DNA from 3 places in the Pseudoalteromonas sp. UG3-2 genome. Region 3 is predicted to be linked to each of the others. Evidence: predicted binding sites of a transcription regulator. Region 3 holds the regulator's gene; each other region holds the start of a gene.
What was found. Region 3 encodes FliA, which starts transcription of late flagellar genes. Its sites were predicted from a motif close to CTAAAGNTNNNNNNNNNNNNGCCGATA; they were not measured.
Positions count from the first base shown of each region.

Region 1: the regulator FliA is predicted to act here: its motif matches at 3,746-3,772, upstream of R3P39_RS10050 (DUF3530 family protein).
Region 2: the regulator FliA is predicted to act here: its motif matches at 2,733-2,759, upstream of pomA (flagellar motor protein PomA).

Region 1 is NZ_JAWLJU010000002.1:1,503,234-1,510,369, reverse strand. It holds gene lptD (LPS assembly protein LptD) at 1-48, opposite strand, end outside; gene R3P39_RS10065 (aminoglycoside phosphotransferase family protein) at 161-1,162, shown strand; gene murU (N-acetylmuramate alpha-1-phosphate uridylyltransferase MurU) at 1,166-1,849, shown strand; gene djlA (co-chaperone DjlA) at 1,851-2,690, shown strand; gene R3P39_RS10050 (DUF3530 family protein) at 2,700-3,554, opposite strand; gene R3P39_RS10045 (DUF368 domain-containing protein) at 3,837-4,772, shown strand; gene R3P39_RS10040 (2OG-Fe(II) oxygenase) at 4,809-5,495, opposite strand; gene nhaD (sodium:proton antiporter NhaD) at 5,611-7,056, shown strand; gene R3P39_RS10030 (6-phosphofructokinase) at 7,079-7,136, opposite strand, start outside.
Region 2 is NZ_JAWLJU010000002.1:3,233,957-3,241,092, reverse strand. It holds gene R3P39_RS17770 (aromatic amino acid transport family protein) at 1-833, shown strand, start outside; gene R3P39_RS17765 (flagellar motor protein MotB) at 978-1,907, opposite strand; gene pomA (flagellar motor protein PomA) at 1,910-2,677, opposite strand; gene xseB (exodeoxyribonuclease VII small subunit) at 2,912-3,151, shown strand; gene ispA ((2E,6E)-farnesyl diphosphate synthase) at 3,151-4,050, shown strand; gene dxs (1-deoxy-D-xylulose-5-phosphate synthase) at 4,208-6,073, shown strand; gene R3P39_RS17740 (two-component regulator propeller domain-containing protein) at 6,169-7,136, opposite strand, start outside.
Region 3 is NZ_JAWLJU010000002.1:114,402-121,537, reverse strand. It holds gene R3P39_RS03875 (protein-glutamate methylesterase/protein-glutamine glutaminase) at 1-968, opposite strand, end outside; gene R3P39_RS03870 (chemotaxis protein CheA) at 1,044-3,266, opposite strand; gene R3P39_RS03865 (protein phosphatase CheZ) at 3,282-4,052, opposite strand; gene cheY (chemotaxis response regulator CheY) at 4,072-4,455, opposite strand; gene R3P39_RS03855 (RNA polymerase sigma factor FliA) at 4,497-5,231, opposite strand; gene R3P39_RS03850 (MinD/ParA family protein) at 5,234-6,094, opposite strand; gene flhF (flagellar biosynthesis protein FlhF) at 6,087-7,136, opposite strand, start outside.

The DNA of each region.
Region 1 (7,136 bases), 1.4 Mb from region 3:
TGCAGTATGACATAACGAAAATACAGCTAAGCCCCAAATTTTGCGCATTTAATAACCTATTTGCCAAGCGTTTACGATTAGACTGCTCATGATAAATGAAAACGGTCCGAAATACAGTAGCATTTACACAATTACAACAACAAGGTGTGACAACGACCTCATGAATAATCCAACGGCCATTGATGTCTTTTTACAGTCGGCTTTAGGCGGCCGCGACTACCGTTACCAAGCGATCACCTCAGATGCCAGTTTTCGGCGTTATTTTCGTGTCTGGCAAGGCCAACATGCTTGGGTTTTAATGCAAAGCCCAACCGATAAACTCGACAATACTGTGTTCGTTGAACTGACTCAACATTTTGCTCAGCACGGGCTGAATGTTCCAAAGATTATTGCCGAAGACAGTAGCAATGGCTTATTGCTACTGCAAGACTTGGGTACCGAGCACCTTGCCGACCGCCTTGAACTCGACAGTGTTAACGCTGACTATCAAGCCTTATTACAGCAGATCCCTGCCATTGCTAAGACCCCTCATCATCCCTTAATGAAGCCATATGATGCGGACTTTATTGCTATGGAGCTGGATATCTTTCGTCACTGGTTGGTGGAAAAGTGGCTTGGCTCTGAGCTGAGTCCTTACCAACAAGTACAATGGCAACAATTAAGCGAGAGTTTAGTCAAGCTGATGTTGCAACAGCCTCAGGTCACCATGCATCGTGACTTTCATAGCCGTAATCTGATTTGGCATCAGCAGCGCTGGTTTCTAATTGATTATCAAGATGCGGTCACCGGGCCTGTCACTTACGATGCCGTGTCATTACTGCGAGATTGTTATACGCGATTACCGGCGGAACAATTTGCCCAGTTACAACAATACAGCTATCAGCTACTGCAAGACGCTCAGCTACTGGCTGACATGACCTACCATGAGTATCAGTTTTACTTTGATATTACTGGTATTCAGCGCCACTTAAAAGCGGCGGGGATTTTTACTCGGCTATTACAACGGGACGGCAAGGCAGGTTACCTCGACAATATTCAGCCAACACTGCAATACATTCTCGATGTGTCTAAAAAGCACGAAAGCTTTCAATGGCTTGCAAGCTGGATCGAAAATGACATAATGCCTCAAGTGGCAGTAAAACTGACTCAAACAAAGCGTTAACACATGAAAGCAATGATATTAGCCGCGGGGCGAGGCAAACGCATGATGCCGTTGACCGCAAGCAAGCCTAAACCCATGTTGGAGGTCGCTGGTCGACCGCTAATAGAGCACCACCTGCAAGGTTTACGTGATGCCGGCATTGACGAGGTGGTGATTAATTTGGCATGGCAGGGCGAAGCCATTAAAGACTATTTTGGTGATGGCAGCGCGTTTGGTGTCACTATTAGTTATAGTCAGGAGCCCGAAGGGGGGTTGGAGACTGCAGGTGGGATTATAAAAGCCTTGCCGTTATTATGCCAAGACAGTGACCAGTTTGTGGTGATTAATGGCGATGTGTTCACGGACTATGACTGCAGCAGTTTAACTGCTTTGCAGTTGGGCAGTGATACCCCAGGCGAATGTTTAGCGCATATTGTGTTGGTGGAAAACCCAGCACATAACCCTGATGGCGACTTTGCGCTGGCGCATCAGCCACTGAACAGTAATAAGTACACCTTTGCTGGCATAGGTAAGTATCATCGCGATTTTTTTGGCCATCACACGGCTGAGTTTTTAAAGCTGGGCCCTATGCTTGCAGAAGGCCTTAATAATCATTGCGTCTCAACCGAGCTGTATCTTGGTCAGTGGGATGATATTGGCACCCCAGAGCGTTTGGCGTTGATAAATGACAAAGTAGGAAGAGGTTAGCATGTGGGGTAAGTTACTCGGTACCATTTTTGGGTTCTTATTTGGGCGCTGGTTAGGCGCGATTCTAGGCTTTTATCTGGGGCACTTATTTGACCGTGGTTTAAAGCAAGACTTTGACAAAGTAGGCGGCTTTCAAGGGTTTATGAAAGGGGAAGACCTTCATGAGCGTCAGGCGCTGTTTTTCTCTAGTTGCTTTGCGGTAATGGGACATATTGCCAAGTCAAATGGTCGCGTCAGTGAAATTCATATTCAAGCCGCATCAGCATTTATGACCGAAATGGGACTTGAAGGGGAAGAGCGCCGCGAAGCACAACGTGCCTTCAATGCCGGAAAAGCAGCTGACTTTTCGATTAAAGAAGCGGTGGGCGACTTCAAAGAAGCTTTTGCTCGGCGTTATGATTTACGCCAGCTGTTTTTAGAAATTCAAATTCAAATGGCGTTTTGTGATGGCCACGTTTCCGATGCTGAGAAAACTTTACTTAAGCAAGTGGCAAAATCTTTAGGCTTTGCTGAAACGCACTTCTTATTTTTATTAAAGCGTTACCAAGCTGAGTTTGAATTCCGTCGCTCGAATGCAACAGGGCAAGGGCAACGCCACAGTGGTCAACGCCAAGCTGCTGCCGATCCGGGCTTGAGTCGCACTCAAGCTTTAGCGGTGCTGGGGTTAAGTGAAGGCGCCAGTGAACGCGAAATTAAAAAGGCATATCGCAAATTGATGGCGCAACACCACCCCGATAAATTGGTATCGCAAGGCCTGCCAGAGCACATGATGGAAGTGGCTAAACGCAAGAGCCAAGATATTCAAAGCGCTTACGAGTACCTTAAAAAAGCAAGCGCCTAAGGCGGCAACCTAAAGTACCCGTAAAAAGCCCAGCAACTCTTTGCGTAAACGTTGATGCTGAAGCGGATCGGTTTTAACCCCAAATAGCTCGCGTTGGCGGTAGTCGTATTTATTATTACGCAGCGCCCAACGCTTTCTCATGTTGGTGCTGTCGACCACACTGGGGTTGTCAAAAGAATAATAGATATCCAGTAATGCTGGGCTCACCAAAGATAAGTTTGCAGCAAGGTGCTTTTGTCGGGCGGCATTAGGCAGTTGTGGACTTATTACCGTCACCGCATCGATTTGCAAGCTCGGTAAGGTAGCTAAGTGCTCTACAAATACGCCCGCGCTGTTACCAAAGGCCACCACCACCAGTTGCTCTTCTGGGCTTTTGCTAAGGGTGTTGTAGAGCGCTTCAAAGCGGCTAATTAGGGCGGTTTTGTAGTCATCAAGGTTGCGCTCACTGACGCCAGTAAGTACTTTGTTGCCTGCTTGCTGATTTTCTTCAGGAGCCTGAGCACCTAGATCTGGGGGCAAAATATCAGCACTGCTGCTTACCCCTGGAGCGCTAATGGTATAGGTGTCAAAGCCGTCATCACTTAAGCGCTGGGCTAAAAAGCTAATGCCACTGCTGTTGAGTGGCGGCGCTAGCATATCGGGGATTAATACCACTGTCCCAGCTTTGGCGGCTGCCATGTAGGGCTGATGAAAAACATAAAAATCCTCGCCCTCTGATTGCAATGTTAACAGCTCAGAGGACTCATAAAAACGTTCGGCATCTTGTTGGTAAAAATGCTCAAGTGGCGGCGGATTAATGTGCTCAGCAGCTAGGGCGGTGCCACATAAACCCCAGACAATAAATAAGAAAACGATGATAATCATAACGTAATAGCATCCACAAACATGATAATATCAACTCGCTTAATTAAGTGGTCTATTTGAGGCAAGAAAATGTGTCGATAACCAGGCAAAAATTTTGCTATTTAGTTGTTCTAAATAAGAAATTTTTAGCGCAGTTAGCGTCAGATTTACTCCCTCAAATTGAGCAAGTATTAATGCGGGTTGATATTAATTATCGGCAACGAAGTGAAAAGCTTTAGCGGTCGCTATTTAGCGTGAAATTACGGTAAGATTAGCGCCATAAAAATACAAAGGAGAGCATGAGTGCAGTATCAAGATAGCAAACGCGACTATCTCTGGATGTTTCTGAAGGGGGCTGGAATGGGCGCTGCTGACGTAGTCCCTGGGGTTTCTGGTGGAACCATTGCTTTTATTACCGGAATTTACGCGCGTTTCTTAGCGGCGATAAAAAGTGTTGATTTAGAGGCCTTGCGGCTGCTCAAACAACAAGGGGTGAAAGCAACTTGGCAGCACATCGATGGCAACTTTTTAACTGCGGTATTCTCTGGCTTAATTGTCAGCGCAGCTTCATTGGCGAAAGTTATTACTTACTTACTCGCTAATTATCAGTTGTTGGTGTGGTCGTTCTTTTTTGGCCTAATTGTGGCGTCGTTTATTCACGTAGCAAAACAAGTGACGCGTTGGCGGTTAGTAAATATCAGTGCTTGTGTTATCGGGGCTGTGATTGCCTTTATCATTACCTCGCTCTCGCCCGCAGAAGCCCAGGCTTCACCCATGATGTTCTTCTTATCTGGCACCATTGCCATTTGTGCCATGATTTTACCGGGGATCTCAGGCAGCTTTATTTTGCTGTTACTGGGCATGTATGGCCATGTGCTGTTGGCAGTAACCCAGTTACAAATATTGCTGATTGGTTTATTTTTATTGGGCTGTGTGGTTGGCTTAATGTCGTTTTCGCGGTTGCTAAGTTGGCTATTTAAGCACTATGAACAAGTGACTTTTGCGCTGTTGTCGGGGTTTTTAATTGGTTCCTTAAACCTTTTGTGGCCATGGAAGCAGGTACTCACCACCTATGTTAATTCCAGTGGCGTAGAAAAACCGCTGACTCAAGCAAACATTTGGCCATGGCAGTACAGCGAGATTTATGGCCAAGCACCGCAAACCCTTGCTTGTGTGCTGCTGGCGGTCGCCGGTTTGGCGCTTATTCTCGCCATAGAGAAAATTTCTCAGCGCTATTAAAAAACGGCTCTGCACTACTCGCAGAGCCCGCTATTATTATGCTTTGGTACGAAACCAACCAGTAACAGATAGCCGTGGTCCCTTGGCATAAGGGGCGACATAAGTCACCGAGTGCAATTTTTTGACGTCAAACACCACTAAGGAGTTGAACCTTGGTGCGTAGCTGGTGGTTGGCGTGCCATCTCTTTCAAACAGCTGCAGTAATCCACCCCAATCCGGGTGCCAGTTTTTGCTCACACCCAATACATAAGCATACACTCGGCCTTCAGATTCAACTACATCGGTATGGCGAGTGAGATACTGGCCACTGATGTAACGAGTGGCCTGCGCTGAGGTGTGAATGATCTGCTCGCCACTGATGTCTGAGATCAGTTGTTGCAGGGCGGCAGCATTGAGACTTTGGTACAATTGGTTTAAGACGCTCGGACTATGCGCTCCAACTGAGTGTCTGCAGTACATAAACCCGAGCCCTTGGGCGGCGTCACTATAGATATCTTCAAATAGTACTTGGCGCTCCTGTGGGGTAAGCGCCCCAAGCTGCTGATCAGTGACTGTTTTTACCTTATTTTGGTGAAAAAGTGCGGTGTTATAGTCTAATCCGAGCAAGCATTGGTGCAACTGTTCGGCGTCGTTGTCTGCCAAGATATTGTCTATGCGCGCAAAGCCATCGCTAGTTAATTGTTGTTGTAATGAAGCTTGTTGCTGTTGCGTAAGTTGAAGCATGAAGTACCTATTGCTGGTTGTGTTAGACTTCTGTCCAATGCTGATATTCATTTTACTATGCTAAAGTGAGCGCGGCTGAATTGCCATCCTTCTGCACTCATCAATGGGCAAAAAAATGAAAACCACAGGAACACTGCTTTTTCTTTGTGCTGGACTCATGCTCCTACCATTTAAGGCGCTAGCAGCACAAGGAACCCTAGATCTCACTGACTCCACCTTAGGCATGCTTTGTATTATTGTGTTTGTCTTAGCATATACCCTAGTGATGTTGGAAGAAAAACTCCATATGCGAAAATCTAAACCGGTTTTGGTCGCAGCTGGTTTGATTTGGCTCATGATCGGCGCGTTTTATGTTAATCAGGGCCAGCCAGATGTCACCGAGCACGCCTTTCGCCATAACTTGTTAGAATTTGCCGAGCTAATGCTGTTTTTACTGGTGGCCATGACTTATATCAATGCCCTAGAAGAGCGGCGCCTATTCGATGCCCTGCGGGCATGGATGATCCAAAAAGGCTTTAGCTATCAAAATCTTTTTTGGATCACCGGTTTCTTATCCTTTTTTATTTCTCCCATTGCCGATAACTTAACTACGGCATTACTGATGTGTGCGGTGGTGATGAAAGTGGCTGAAGGTGACAGGGCCTTTATCAACCTTAGCTGCATCAATATTGTCATTGCTGCCAATGCCGGTGGCGCGTTCAGTCCATTTGGTGATATTACCACCTTAATGGTGTGGCAATCTGGCATGGTGCATTTTAGTGAGTTTTTGGTGCTGTTTGTGCCTGCTTTAGTGAACTACCTCGTGCCCGCGGCCATCATGAGTTATTTCGTCGCGGCAAAAAAACCGTCTGCGGTCTATGAGCGCGTTGAGCTCAAACGTGGCGCATTGCGAATTTTGGCGCTGTTTTTACTTACGGTAGCCACCGCGGTGTTGTGCCACAGCCTGCTGCATCTGCCTCCGGTATTGGGCATGATGATGGGATTAGGCTACTTGCAATTTTTTGGCTATTTTTTGCGCATGACATTACCAGGTTCATTAGCGCGAAAGCGGGCTATGGCAGAGCGTGAAGGCGATAAAAAGCGCTTAGAAAAGCTCGGTAGTGTGGTGCCATTTGATGTCTTTAGTAAGGTATCTCGTGCCGAGTGGGACACTTTACTGTTTTTCTACGGTATCGTCATGTGCGTTGGTGGCCTTGGCTTCTTAGGCTATTTAAGTCTTATGTCAGAGTTTTTATATGGGCAATGGTCAGCGACTTATGCCAATGTCTTTTTAGGTATTATTTCCGCTGTTATCGATAACATTCCGGTGATGTTTGCGGTATTAGCGATGCAACCCGAGATGTCACACGGCCATTGGTTGCTGATCACACTTACCGCTGGCGTAGGGGGAAGTTTGTTGTCGGTTGGTTCCGCAGCAGGTGTGGCGTTAATGGGGCAAGCTCGAGGTTATTATACCTTTTTAGGTCATTTAAAATGGACACCGGTTATTTTCTTAGGCTATGCCGCGAGCATTGTTTGCCACCTGTGGTTAAACGAGGGGGCTTTCAGTGTGTTTGGTTAGTCTGGCGGCCAAAGCTGTGTTTTTACAGCTCTGCCAAATAACTCTGGTAGCGCTTAACCCATTGCGGTGAAACGGGTTTT
Region 2 (7,136 bases), 3.1 Mb from region 3:
GCTCAATTCTATTGGCCTTAGTGATTGCCACCATAGTTACTTTAGGCACCGGCACGGTGGATAAGCTGAATCAGTTGCTATTCACCATTAAAGTAGTGGTGTTGGCCAGTTTATTTTTTATCTTAACGCCCTACGTCCATGGTCAGCACTTAGTCGACATGCCGGTAGAGCAAGGTTTAGTGATCGCCGCCATTCCTGTCATTTTTACTTCGTTTGGCTTTCATGGCTCTATCCCGTCTATCGTAAAATACGTGGGCGTCGATATTCGTCAATTGCGCAGAGTGATGATGTTTGGCGCCTCGCTGCCACTCATCATTTATGTCTTTTGGCAATTATTAAGCCAAGGCGTAATGGGTCAAGAAAGCCTAATGGCCAGCAAAGGCTTACCTGGCTTTGTCAGTAGTATTTCTGCCATTGCTCACAACGACAATGTTCAAGTGTTTGTGACGGTGTTTGCTGACTTAGCGCTGGCGACTTCGTTCTTAGGTGTGAGTTTAGGACTGTTCGACTTTTTTGCCGATGCCTTTAAAAAGCAAAATACCAGTAAAGATCGCATTAAAACCGCGCTAATTACCTTTTTGCCACCGCTGGGCTTTGCCTTGTTTTATCCTAAAGGGTTTATTATGGCACTGGGTTACGCCGCCATTGCACTGGTTGTGTTAGCGGTTTTCCTGCCTGTAGCCATGGTCTGGAAGCAACGAAAAATACGAGGCGCTGAAGGCTATCGAGTGAAAGGTGGAAACCTGGGGCTGGGGTTAGCCGCTCTGTTTGGGATAATGATCATCTCTTCGCAATTTATGCAAATGGCGGGATTGATCCCAAGCCTTGGCTAAACGCCATTCGTGACTGGCTGCTTAGCAGCTAGTCTCGCCATGCTGCTTTAGGTCTTGCGCCGCTTTCTTAGCTGCCAAAAGCTTATTAACGCCACAAGGTTGCAACATTGACAATGAGAATAACTGTTGCGTAATAAGATGTAATTAATTTTCTCTTACTTCAATGGGATCAGATTCTTTCGGCTTGCCTTGCAGAATAGAAATCTCTACGCGGCGGTTGCGGCGCCTGTCAGCGTTGGTTTCATTGGGAACCAACGGCCGAGTGTCGGCGTGCCCTACTACCACCATGCGGTTTTTATCAAAACCCGGAACTCCCTCCATTACGCTGGCTACCGCCACCGCTCGAGTGGCAGATAAGTCCCAGTTATTGGAATAAAGCTCATTGGTAACGCGAAAATCATCGGTGTGGCCTGATACGGTGATTTCACCAGGTACGTCTTTAAGTAACTCGGCAATATCTTCAATCACAGGCTCAAATTTGGGCTGTAAAAACGCGCTACCGGCGGGAAAAGAGCCGTTCTCTTGAATGCGGATAATGATTTGTTGCCCCAGTGACTCCAGTTCAATAGCGCCGTCCATAATTTGCTTTTCTAACTGCTGCGCTATCTTTTTCACCAACTCGTTAACTTGTTCTTGATCGGCAGAAGCAACGGCCTGTGTAGAGGCCTGTTGCTGAGCAGTGCTCGAAGACTCACCGCCACGTTTGTTGCCACGCTGCTCCTGACGCCCCCCTGCTGATGACTCATCGCCCGCTTGAAATTCCAGCATTTGCTGGGTCATCTCAACGGTTTGTTGTTGAATGGTTTCAATGGGAGTGGGTTCTGGTTTACCTGGCGTGAACTCCATCGCAATGACGCTGGTGCCCTTGGGAATGTCTTTTACTTCAATTTTGTTTTGCACCCCGAAAGCAAACTTCATTGAGCCTGCAATTTGCTTAAACTTAAGCACGTCCATTTCCGAGAAAGCCAATAGCAATACGAAAAAGCACATTAGCAACGACATCAGATCGGCAAACGTCCCCATCCAAGCCGGCAGGCCAGGCGGTGGACATTTGCATTCTTTTTCATCTGACATAGTTACTCCTCGGCCTCGACACCACGCTTAGACTCAGGTAAATAATTTTTCAGAATACCTTCAATGACTTTCGGATTTTGACCATCTTGAATGCCTAACACCGCATCCAGAATGAGGCGTTGGTTGCGCTCTTCTTCGTCTTTACGCAATTCCAACTTGGTTTGAATTGGGATAGCAACCACGTTGGCTAAGAAGGCACCATACAAAGTGGTTAAGAGTGCCACGGCCATTGCCGGACCGATGGCTTTTGGGTCATCCATGTTAGATAGCATCGCCACTAGCCCGATAAGGGTACCAATCATCCCCATTGCCGGAGCAATATCTGCCAGTGATTTAAATAACCCCGCCCCCATTTCATGGCGATTGGTCGTTAATGCAATGTCTTTTTGTAAGGTAGCACGTACCACGTCGGCATCGTGACCATCCACCAGCATGTCTACGCCCTTACGCATAAACTGGTTGGGAATTTCCGCTTCTTCCAGCGCCAAAAAGCCCCCTTTACGAGCAGAGTCAGCAAGTTCAACGGCTTTTTCGATCAATTCTTCTGGGGTTTCAATTTTGAACATAAAGGCCTTTGCGGCCACTTTACCGATGCCAAAGAACTGACCTAAGGTAAAGTTGGATAACACGATGAAGATCGAGCCACCAAATACGATAACGACGGAAGGCGTGTTATAGAACATCGCGACCTGGCCATCACTACTTAGTACCATAGACATAATAATCAAACCTATGGCACCCAGGATCCCTATTACCGTTGCTAAATCCACATGTCCTCCGGGGGAAGTTATTTGTGATAAATCACGCAGTTATTATTATTCGGTTTATCGGCAAGTTTTGCTACAACTTAACACTATTATATTAAAAAGTGTTTAAAATGCGAGTTTATAGCAGATCTTGTGATGACGATACGCACTGGGATCAAAAAGTCGCGGGTTTTTTTGACCTCTGCGCCCAATCCCCCTAAAATTGCTGCACTTTCATATTACAGGTCAATGTTACTTATGGCGGTTAAAAAACCAGAAAACTTAAGCTTTGAAGAAGCCATGCAAGAACTTGAGCAAATTGTTGCAGATATGGAAAATGGCAGTTTAGCGCTTGACCAAGCATTAAAACAGTTTGAGCGCGGCATTAAGCTGGCCAACGCCTCCAATCAAAAGCTCCAACAAGCTGAACAACAGGTTGCCATTTTAATGGGCGAAGGCGAACAAGCGCAGTTAAAGCCATTTGATAACGAAGCATAATGTCCAACGAACTACACACACAATTAGAACGTGCCAAATCTCGAGTAGAAAGCACCATTGTCGACTACTTTGCACAACAGCTCGACACCGATGACACCATCAAAGCAGCAACTCGATACAGCATCGAAAATGGCGGCAAACGGTTACGGCCATTTTTAGTATTCAGTACAGGTGAGCTGTTTGGCGCTGACGCTGAAGACCTTAACCGTGCTGCGGCAGCCATTGAATGTATTCACAGTTACTCTTTGGTTCACGATGACTTGCCAGCCATGGACGACGACGATCTCAGGCGCGGGCGCCCGACTTGTCATGTTATGTATGATGAAGCAACGGCCATTTTAGCAGGCGACGCCCTACAAACCTTGGCGTTTGAGTTGCTAAGCAATCACAGCTTTGCAGTCAGCCAGCAACAGCAACTGCAGATGATCCAAGTGTTGGCTAAAGCCTCAGGGTTGCAAGGTATGGTGGGTGGGCAAGCGCTTGATATCGCCGCCACAGATAAAGCCATCACCATCAGCGAACTTGAGCGTATTCACCGCTTAAAAACCGGTGCCTTACTGAACAGCGCTATTGAACTGGGCTTGCTGTGCGGCCGCAGCGATACCATCACTGATCAAGTGCGTAGCGCCATGCGTACCTATGGTAACGCCATTGGTCTGGCCTTTCAGGTTAGAGATGACATTCTTGATGTTGAGGGCGATACGGCTACACTGGGCAAACCACAAGGCTCGGACCTAGGTCACAACAAAGCGACCTACCCAGCATTACTTGGACTACCACAAGCACAACTGAAAGCAGAGCAGTTGATAGATACCGCCTTGCAAGCCTTAGAGGATGTACCAGGAAATACGCAAACCCTGGCGGCGTTAGCCAATTATATTATTGCCAGAGATCATTAAGCACTCAGGCGTAAGAAAAAAGACACAATTGCTTTGTAAAAACTGGTGAACGTAATAATATGACCAGTTGCTGAAGAATTTTAATAACTTTGCAGTGAGTCGTGCCAATTTATACCAATTTGCTTGCACAGGCTCGCTTAGGACTCTGATAATTACCATGAAACTTGATAGCAGCAAGTATCCTTTATTGGCGTTAATTGACGAACCGAGTCAGCTTCGTCAACTACCACAACACAAGTTAATGGCGCTTAGTGATGAGTTACGTGCCTACTTACTCGATTCAGTGTCACAAAGCAGTGGCCATCTTGCTTCGGGTTTAGGCACCGTTGAGCTTACAGTGGCATTGCACTACGTCTACTCGACCCCAACCGACAGGTTAGTTTGGGACGTTGGCCATCAAGCCTACCCCCACAAAATACTCACAGGTCGCCGTGACCAAATGCATAGCATTCGCCAAAAAGATGGCCTCCACCCGTTCCCTTATCGTGGCGAAAGTGAATACGATACCTTTAGTGTCGGTCACTCAAGTACGTCTATTTCTGCCGCATTGGCTATGGCCATTGCCGCTGAAAAAGAAGGCCAAGGCAGAAAAACGGTGGCGGTGATTGGCGATGGTGCCATGACCGCGGGCATGGCATTTGAAGCCATGAATCACGCTGGCGACGTCAATCCAGATATGCTGGTGATCCTCAACGATAATGAAATGTCGATTTCTGAAAACGTCGGGGCATTGAACAACCAGTTTGCAAAAATTCTTTCTGGCAGCTTTTACACCAATATTCGTGAAGGCAGCAAAAAGCTGCTTTCAGGAGTACCGCCGGTGAAAGAGCTGGCTGGAAGAATGGAAGAACACCTCAAAGGTATGATTATACCGGGGACTTTCTTCGAAGAGCTGGGCTTTAACTATATTGGCCCCATCGACGGCCATGATGTTGGCATGTTAGTCGACACGCTGCGTAATATGCGCAGCCTAAAAGGCCCGCAACTGCTGCACATCAAGACGCAAAAAGGCAAAGGGTACAAACCTGCAGAAGCCGATCCTATTGGCTACCACGGCGTGCCTAAGTTTGATCCTAGCGTGCACAGTCTACCGAAATCCAAACCCAGTGCCCCGACCTTCTCAAAAGTGTTTGGCGACTGGCTCTGTGACATGGCCGCCGAAGACAGCAAGCTGATGGCCATAACGCCGGCTATGCGCGAAGGCTCTGGGCTAGTGCGCTTCTCAAAAGAGTATCCACAGCAATATTTTGATGTTGCCATTGCCGAGCAACACGCCGTGACCCTTGGTGCAGGATTTGCCTGTGAAGGCTTGAACGCGGTTGTGGCGATTTACTCGACGTTTTTACAACGGGCATACGATCAGCTTATTCACGATGTGGCACTACAGAACTTACCAGTCCTGTTTGCTATTGACCGCGCTGGTGTGGTGGGTGCTGATGGAGAAACTCACCAAGGTGCGTACGATTTAAGCTTCTTACGTTGTATTCCTAATTTGGTGGTGATGGCCCCGAGTGATTTAAATGAGTGTCGTCAGATGCTTTACACTGGTCATTTATTACAGCAACCGGCTGCTGTACGTTATCCTCGTGGTAGCGCAGGCAGTGCTGAAGTCAGTCAGACCATGACGGCACTAGAAATAGGCAAAGCCAAAGTAGTCCGCGAAGGTGAAAAGCTGGCTATTTTAAACTTTGGTACCTTATTGGACAATGCCACAGAATTGGCCGCCGAGCTGAACGCGACCTTGGTGGATATGCGCTTTGTTAAGCCACTCGACACCGTACTGCTGGATGAGCTTGTGGGTAGTCACGAGCGTTTTGTCACCCTAGAAGATAACGCCATTGCTGGCGGCGCTGGCTCGGCGGTGATTGAGTACTTTGCCGCCCAAGGCTACAGCAAGCCTGTGAAGCTACTAGGTTTACCGGATGAGTTCATTAAACACGGAACTCAAGGTGAAATTCATGCCGAACTAGGCTTAAGCAGCGACGGGATCCGCGAGCAAATCAACCGCTGGATGCAACAATAACGCGGCCGTTGTCGCTCGCACCAAATACGAAAAAGGCTTCTACTAAGAAGCCTTTTTTATTCATGCGCTTAAGTAAACCCCAGTGATTAATACTACTAGCGCATCCAGACTTTAACGTCGGCTAAGCCATTGCTCTGGAGTAACTCCAATTGCGCCTCTATGTTGGCACTTTGTTCAAATTCAAAGGCATCCAGTTGCTCATCAAAGATGATGGTGGCGGCGCCATCGCCTCCGCGCTGTTTCACTTGGTGCAGGGCAATATCCGCTAAATTCACCGACGACTCCCAACCAATTACCTTGCCACCTAACAGCGGCAGCGGGTAATAAGACCAGCCCATGGATACCGTTAGCTTGGTGGACTTACCGTTAGGTAATAAATAATCCGTCTCTGCAATGGCCTTACACAAGTCGCTAACGTATTCTTCAATGTGATCGCGACTGAAATCCCTGAGCAACAATAAGAACTCATCGCCACTCCACCGCACCACATAATCCGAGCCTTGGGTACGAGTATTCAGTAACGTGGCTAACTGTTGTAAGCAACTATCGCCGCCAATGGGCCCATAAGAATCATTGATCTTGCTGAAGTTGTCGATATTCATGATCATCAATACTAGGCTCTTATTTTGTGCCTGTAGGGATTGCGCGTTGCGCTGATAGTGCTCAACGTCTTTGGGTAATTGGTCGAACAAGAAGCGGCGGCTCCGCAGCCCAGTGAGCTCATCAGAGTGGCTCACCAGTTTTAGCTGAGTATTGACCTGGTTAAGCTTTTCATTGGCCTTACGTAACTCGGTGGTACGTTCAGCAACTAAATCTTCTAAAGCGGCCTGCTTGCGCCTTTCTTGCGCTCTGAAGACCCAAAAGATCAGGTAGAACATAAACACAAAGGCACAGGTAATAAACAGCCTGAAGTACACGGTTTCGTCAAAGCGCCGCGGCATCAGAATATCCAGTGCCAAGGTTTTTGCTTGCTCCCAGTCTTGCCCTTGCCGCTTTACTTCTAGTAGAAAGCGAAAGTTGCCTGGTGGCAAGTTGGTATAAATCGCCTCACGACGAGACTGAG
Region 3 (7,136 bases):
CCGTCGGCTCCCATACCGGTGAGTACAATGGCTAAGGCGTCGCCGCCATAAGCTTTAGCCACACTGGCAAAGGTGACGTCAACACTGGGCTTATACGTAATTCTAGGGCTATCATCTTCGAACACTTTCAGTGTTTTAGCTCCCCCTCGGCTTTCAACCATCATTTGCTTACCACCGGGTGCCAAGTACGCCATACCAGGCTTCAAGCGATCACCTTGCTCTGCTTCTTTAACTTTTATCTTACACAAGCTATTCAGTCGCGCAGCAAACGCTGGTGTAAATGCTGCTGGCATGTGTTGCACAAGCAAAATCGGGTGAGGAAAGTTCGCTGGAATTTGCGTTAAGATGGTTTGCAATGCCACTGGCCCACCCGTTGAAGTGCCAATTGCCACTAGGCCATACTTTTTGCCCGATGCTTTTACTTGGCTACTACTGGCACCACTGCCGCTGCGCTGAAACGTTCTGTCCGGTTGCGGCACAGTTTGGCGAGTAGGCGTTTGTCTGGTCGCAATGTTAGGCTCCGAGCGCTTAGCTGGTGCTGGGGAACTTGGGCGAGTAAAGCGACTAACACGCTTACGACCAATTTCTTTGACCTTATTTTGCAGCGACTTGATTGCCTCTTCGCTGTTCCTGGCAATGTCTTCAAACTTTTTCGGGAGGAAGTCGACGGCGCCCGCTTCAAGTGCATCCAGCGTCGCACTAGCACCTTCTCGGGTTAACGAAGAAAACATCAAAATTGGCGTGGGAGAGGCTTGCATGATTTGTTTCACAGCACTAATGCCATCCAACACCGGCATTTCCACATCCATGGTGATTACATCAGGACGCAATGAAGCCGCTTTGTCTACTGCTTCTTTGCCATTTACTGCAAAATCAATGACCTCTATGCCACTGTCTTTTTCTAGTATTTCACTAACTCGACGACGAAAAAAACTGGAGTCGTCTACGACTAACACTTTAACTGCCATTGGCAACGCTCTTTAATTTGCTCTACAGCAGAGCAGCTCTCGCTGCTCTAGAATTCGAACTACGCCATAAAATGATTATGCGTAGTGCTTTAATAAATTGGGCACATCAAGGATTAAGGCGATACCGCCATCTGACGTGATGGTTGCGCCAGCCATACCAGGCGTTCCTTGTAATAATGCATCCAAAGGCTTAATCACAACTTCTTCTTGACCAATGAGTGAGTCCACCACAAAGCCCACCTGCTTAGTACCGATTTGGGCAATCACAACATGCCCTTCGGCTTTGCGCATAGTTCTGTCTGCACCTTTTACTAACCAGTGCTCGAGGTAGAACAGTGGAATGGCTTTTTCACGCACAATGATGGTGAGCTGACCATCCACTACATTGGTCTTGGTTAAGTCTAAATGGAAAATTTCGCTTACCGCGGCCAGCGGCAAGGCAAATGTCTGCTCGCCTACCATCACCATTAAGGTCGGCAAAATAGCTAAGGTCAACGGCACTTTAATTTCCAATACCGTACCAACGCCTAACTCAGACTGTATATTGACCTGACCATTTAGCTGCGTGATTTTGGTCTTAACGACATCCATGCCAACACCACGGCCAGAAATATCTGAAATCTCCTCTTTGGTGGAGAAGCCCGGTGCAAAAATCAGGTTGTACGCTTCGGTATCGGATAAACGGCTGGCTTGATCCGAGTCAATCACGCCTTTGCTGATGGCTATTTTCTTAAGTTTCTCAGCATCCATACCGGCACCATCGTCGCGGATGGTTAGCAGGATATGATCGCCCTCTTGCGACGCAGATAAAGTGACCGTACCCGTTCTTGGTTTGCCTGCGGCTTCTCGAATGTCTGGCATTTCGATGCCGTGGTCAACTGAGTTACGAACTAAGTGAACCAATGGGTCGGCCAGTGCTTCCACAAGGTTTTTATCTAAATCGGTGTCTTCACCTTCTAAGACCAAGTTTATTTCTTTTTTCAGGCTTCGAGCTAGGTCTCTTACTACGCGTGGGAAGCGGCCAAATACTTTTTTGATTGGCTGCATCCGTGTTTTCATCACCGCGCCTTGCAAATCAGCCGTAACCACATCCAAATTAGAAATGGCTTTGCCCATGCTCTCGCTGTTGCTGTTATTGGCTAAGCTCACCAAGCGATTACGCACCAGCACCAGCTCACCCACCATATTCATGATTTCGTCTAACCGGCTAGTATCAACGCGAACGGTGGTTTCTGCCTGTGGCGCTGGCTTTTTAGCTGGCGCAGCAGCGGCTTTTTTCGGCTCGGCAGCTGGGGCTTCAGTGGGCTTAGCGGCTTGCGGTTCCGGTTTTGCGGCGGGTTTTACAGCCGGCTTCGGCTCAGGCTTTGGCGCTGGTTTCGCTGCCGCAGGCTCTGGTTTGCTGGGCTGCGCTGGAGCAGGCTCGTCTACCGGCTTTGGCGCCCCGCCCTTACCATGTAATTCATCTAGCAGCGCCTCGAACTCATCGTCGGTAATTTCTTCATCGTCATCAGAGCCAGAGCTGGGGCTTGCCGCTGGCGGCTCTGGAGCGGCTGGGGGTGGCTCAACATTGGTGGCTCCACCAAATTTACCTACGCCATGCAGCTCGTCCAATAGACTGTCAAATTCATCATCGGTAATATCGCCGTCGTCGCTACCAGTTTGGTCTTGTTCAGCTGGTTGAGAGGAAGTCGGTGCAGGCCCTTTACCTGAGCCATGGAGCTCATCTAGTAGGTTTTCAAATTCTTCTTCGGTAATTTCGTCAATACCACCCGCATCATCGCCGCCACTGTCATCCATATCAAACAGCACGTCGTCTGCGCTTACTGCAGGGCTCTCGGGTTCGGGGTCAGGTTCGGGTTCTGGGTCAGTTGCTGCAGCTGGCGCTTCTACGGCAGCTTCATCTTCTGACTCTGGTTGGCTGAGCTTATGTAGCGTTTTCAGTAACTCTGGATCGGCCGCTTCTGGTTCTTCACGACTTTGAATACACGAAAACATCTCATTAATGGTATCAAGCGCTTGCAAGATAACGTCCATTAACTCAGAGGTGACTGTTCTTTGACCTTGTCGTAAGGTATCAAACACGTTTTCCGCACCATGGCAGGCATCGACCAGTTCTGTCATGCCTAAGAACCCAGCGCCCCCTTTCACGGTATGGAAGCCACGGAAAATTGCGTTGAGAAGTTCCTTATCTTCAGGATTGTTTTCTAGTTCAACAAGCTGTTCTGATAGTAACTCTAGAATTTCACCCGCTTCAACTAGAAAGTCCTGGAGGATATCTTCATCGACTTCAAAGCTCATACTCTCATTCTCCAACTAGAAGCCTAAACTAGATAACAAGTCATCGACTTCATCTTGACCTGATACCACGTCGTCTCGCGATTCAGCATCAATAATAGGGCCTTCAGGCCCAGACAATTCATTGACAGTCTCTGCTGTTTTTACTTCATTTTCTTTCGTTTGTGCCCGTAACTGTTCTTCATCGCCATTGCTGAAAACAGTTAATAGGTTGATGAGACTGTCTTCGACTTCTCTTACCAGCTCAATAACGCGTCGAATTACCTGGCCCGTCAAATCTTGATAATCTTGGGCCATCAACACATTGGTCATCAAGCTTTGTAGTTCATCGGTACGGGTTTTAGACGACTGCATAAAGCTGTCAAGATCGTGACACAGAGATTTAAACTCGCCAAGCTCGATATCTCGATTCATTAGGCGATCCCATGTGGGCTTTATTTGTGCTATTTCTTCGGCCAAATCTTGTGCTAAGGGCAAGCTTTCTTCCACCGCGTCCATGGTTTTGTTGGCAGCGCTCTCCGTCAGTTCCATGACGTAATTTAAACGCTGCTTGGCATCCGGTATGGCCTCTGTGGTAAGGTCAGCCAGTCGCGTGTCTAGCTCGAAGTTTTTTAACGACTCATGAAGTTGACGAGTCAACTTACCGACCTCAGCGAAAAGCTCAGATTGCTCTTTGTTTGCAGCCTCTAAAATAAGTTGGTCAGCTTTTTCTTGCTCACCTTGCTCGAGATACTCTACTAGCTGTTTTGCTTGTTCAAGTGTGATTTGAGGCGCAGCATTCACAGACATAGGCCATTCCCCCTTGCTGTTAGCCTAACCGCTCAAATACTTTTTCAAGCTTGGTCTTCAGTGTACCTGCTGTGAACGGTTTAACGATGTAGCCATTTACCCCAGCTTGCGCCGCCGCTACGATCTGCTCTTTTTTTGCTTCCGCCGTTACCATTAGCACTGGAATGTGTTTTAACTTCTCATCTGCACGAATGGCGCGCAGCAGGTCAATGCCCTGCATTCCTGGCATATTCCAATCAGTGACTACAAAGTCAAACTCCTGATTTTGTAGCATCGGAAGTGCTGTACTACCATCATCAGCTTCTTGAACATTGGTAAAGCCTAAATCTCTTAATAGGTTTTTGATTATTCTTCTCATAGTAGAGAAATCATCAACCACGAGAATTTTCATGTTCTTATCCAAAACTTCCTCCAGTGAGGTTCGAACCCAACTATTTATTTACTTTAATTTATCCAGTCATTGATTTTTGCTTTTAGCTTAATCATTGCCTGACCGTGAATTTGACTTACTCGAGATTCACTGACATCGAGAATGGCGCCAATCTCTTTTAAATTCATTTCATCGTTATAGTAAAGTGACAACACCATCGCATCGCGCTCTGGTAAGGATTTTATCGCTTCCACTAAAGACGAATTAAAACGTTCATTTTTAACGTTATTAAACGGTTTGTCTAGCGCAAAGTCGCTGTTGGCAGGGGTTATGACATCTTCATCTACCCCTAAATCCTCAATCCCTATGACTTTGCTGGCATTTACATCATGTAAAATATGATGGTACTCATCTAGCGTAATATCAAGTTTTTCAGCGATTTCAGTGTCTTTTGGCTCTCGCCCGAGGCTTGCTTCAAGCTCTGATATGGCTTCAGCTACCATTCGACTGTTCTTATGAACCGAGCGGGGCGCCCAGTCGCCACGCCGCATTTCATCCAGCATAGCGCCACGAATACGAATGCCAGCAAAGGTTTCAAAGCTGGCTCCTTTACTGGCATCAAAATTCTTTGTGGCTTCAATTAACCCAATCATGCCCGACTGGATTAGATCATCCAGTTGCACACTAGCCGGAAGTCGAGCGATGAGGTGACATGCCACTTTTTTTACCAGAGGTGCATGCCGTTCGACCACTTTATGGATGTGGTCTGTAGTTTGATATCCCGCCGCTCTATTGACCGGTGAAGCCATAATTACCCATTCACTAATTGCTCAATAAAAAATTCTAAATGACCGGAAGGTTGATGTGGAACAGGCCATTTAACCGCTTTCGATGCCAATCCTTTAATTGCCACAGCCGCTGGTGAGCTTGGAAATAAATCGACGATGGCCTTTTGCCGCCGCGACGATTTTCGCATGTTTTCATCAAATGGCACGGTTGCCACTAGCTCTAGGGCAACATCTAAAAATCGGTCCGTTACTTTGGAGAGTTTAGCAAACAACTCTTGTCCCTCACGCAAGCTACGCACCATATTTGCAACAATTTTAAAACGATAGACACCGTGCTCACGACTGAGCACTTTAATTAGCGCGTAAGCGTCCGTAATGGAGGTAGGTTCGTCACACACCACCACAACCACATCTTGGGCAGCGCGGGAAAAGCTTAACACCATGTCAGAGATACCTGCTGCGGTGTCAACAATTAATACGTCAAAGTGGCTATCAAGCTCACTGAATGCTCGAATTAAACCAGCATGTTCCGCTGGGGTCAGCTCAACCATATTTTGCGAGCCTGACGTTGCTGGCACAATTTTAATCCCAGCGGGGCCTTCCACTAAAATTTCTTCTAATTCGCACTCACCTGATAACACATGAGATAAGTTTTTCTCAACCCTAAGGCCTAACATGACATCACAGTTTGCCAAGCCTAAGTCGGCATCCAACACCAATACTCGCTGGCCCTGCTGTCCCATTGCGATGGCCGTGTTTAATGAAACATTGGTTTTACCAACGCCTCCCTTGCCACCGGTAACGGCTATCACTTTTACACCTTGGTTGCTACTTTGACTCATTTTTCGCAGGCCACTTGCTTGATCTAAAACTGTGTTAATCATACATTCCTACTGACTCTGACGCTACAGGTACACGTCGAGAGTGCTGTGCTTTTATTCTTTTTAAATACAATTGCTCGGCTTTTTTGACTAGCTTTTGAGCATTTGCGACGCGAATGTCTTCTGGCACTCGCTGACCGTTAGTAAGATACCCTATTGGCAAGCGATTTTGAATCGCAATACTAATAATCTCGCCCAAACTTAGACTTTCATCAAGTTTTGTGAAAATACAGCCACTTAAATTTACTTTTTTGAAGTGTCTTACGGTTTCTTGAAGCACGTTCATTTGCGCCGTAGCACTCAATACAAGATAACTACGAATATCCACGCGGGCACTGCGCATAAGTGTATTTAACTGCTCAGTTAAGCGCAAATCTCTTTGGCTCATTCCGGCTGTATCTATTAATACTAGACGCTTATTGCGTAAATGATAAAGCACTTCTGCAAGTTCATTGGCATCTTTCACTTGCTTAACCGGGCAACCAATAATGCGACCGTACGTGGCCAGTTGCTCGTAAGCGCCAATTCTGTAAGTGTCTGTGGTGATCAGGGCAACTTTATCGGCACCATATTTTTGTGCCCCAAGAGCAGCTAACTTCGCTACTGTGGTGGTTTTACCAACGCCGGTAGGACCTACCATAGCAAACACCCCACCTTGTCGTAGAATGTCGTTGTTGGTGGTGTGCATTTGATTGATCACCATGTTTAACAATGCATTCCAGGCTTCTTTGCGTGACACATCATCGGGAATAAAGCAGGCCATTTGCTCTGCCACATCTTTATCGATCCCCATGCCTTCTAAGCGGTCAACTAAGCATGCACGAGTTGGGTCGCGGCGCGCCATTTCCTGTCTCATTAATCCTGAAACTTGATGTTCTAGGAGCTGACGAATGGCATTCATTTCTTCACGCATGTCGCTCATTTCATCGCCCTTAGCGCGCTGACTTGGCGCTGGCTCATCGCCAAAACCACTGTCTAAGTCATCCGATTCCGACCAGCTTTGCGACTCGGCAAAGTCATCGTCTTCAAAGTCAAAAGATTGGCG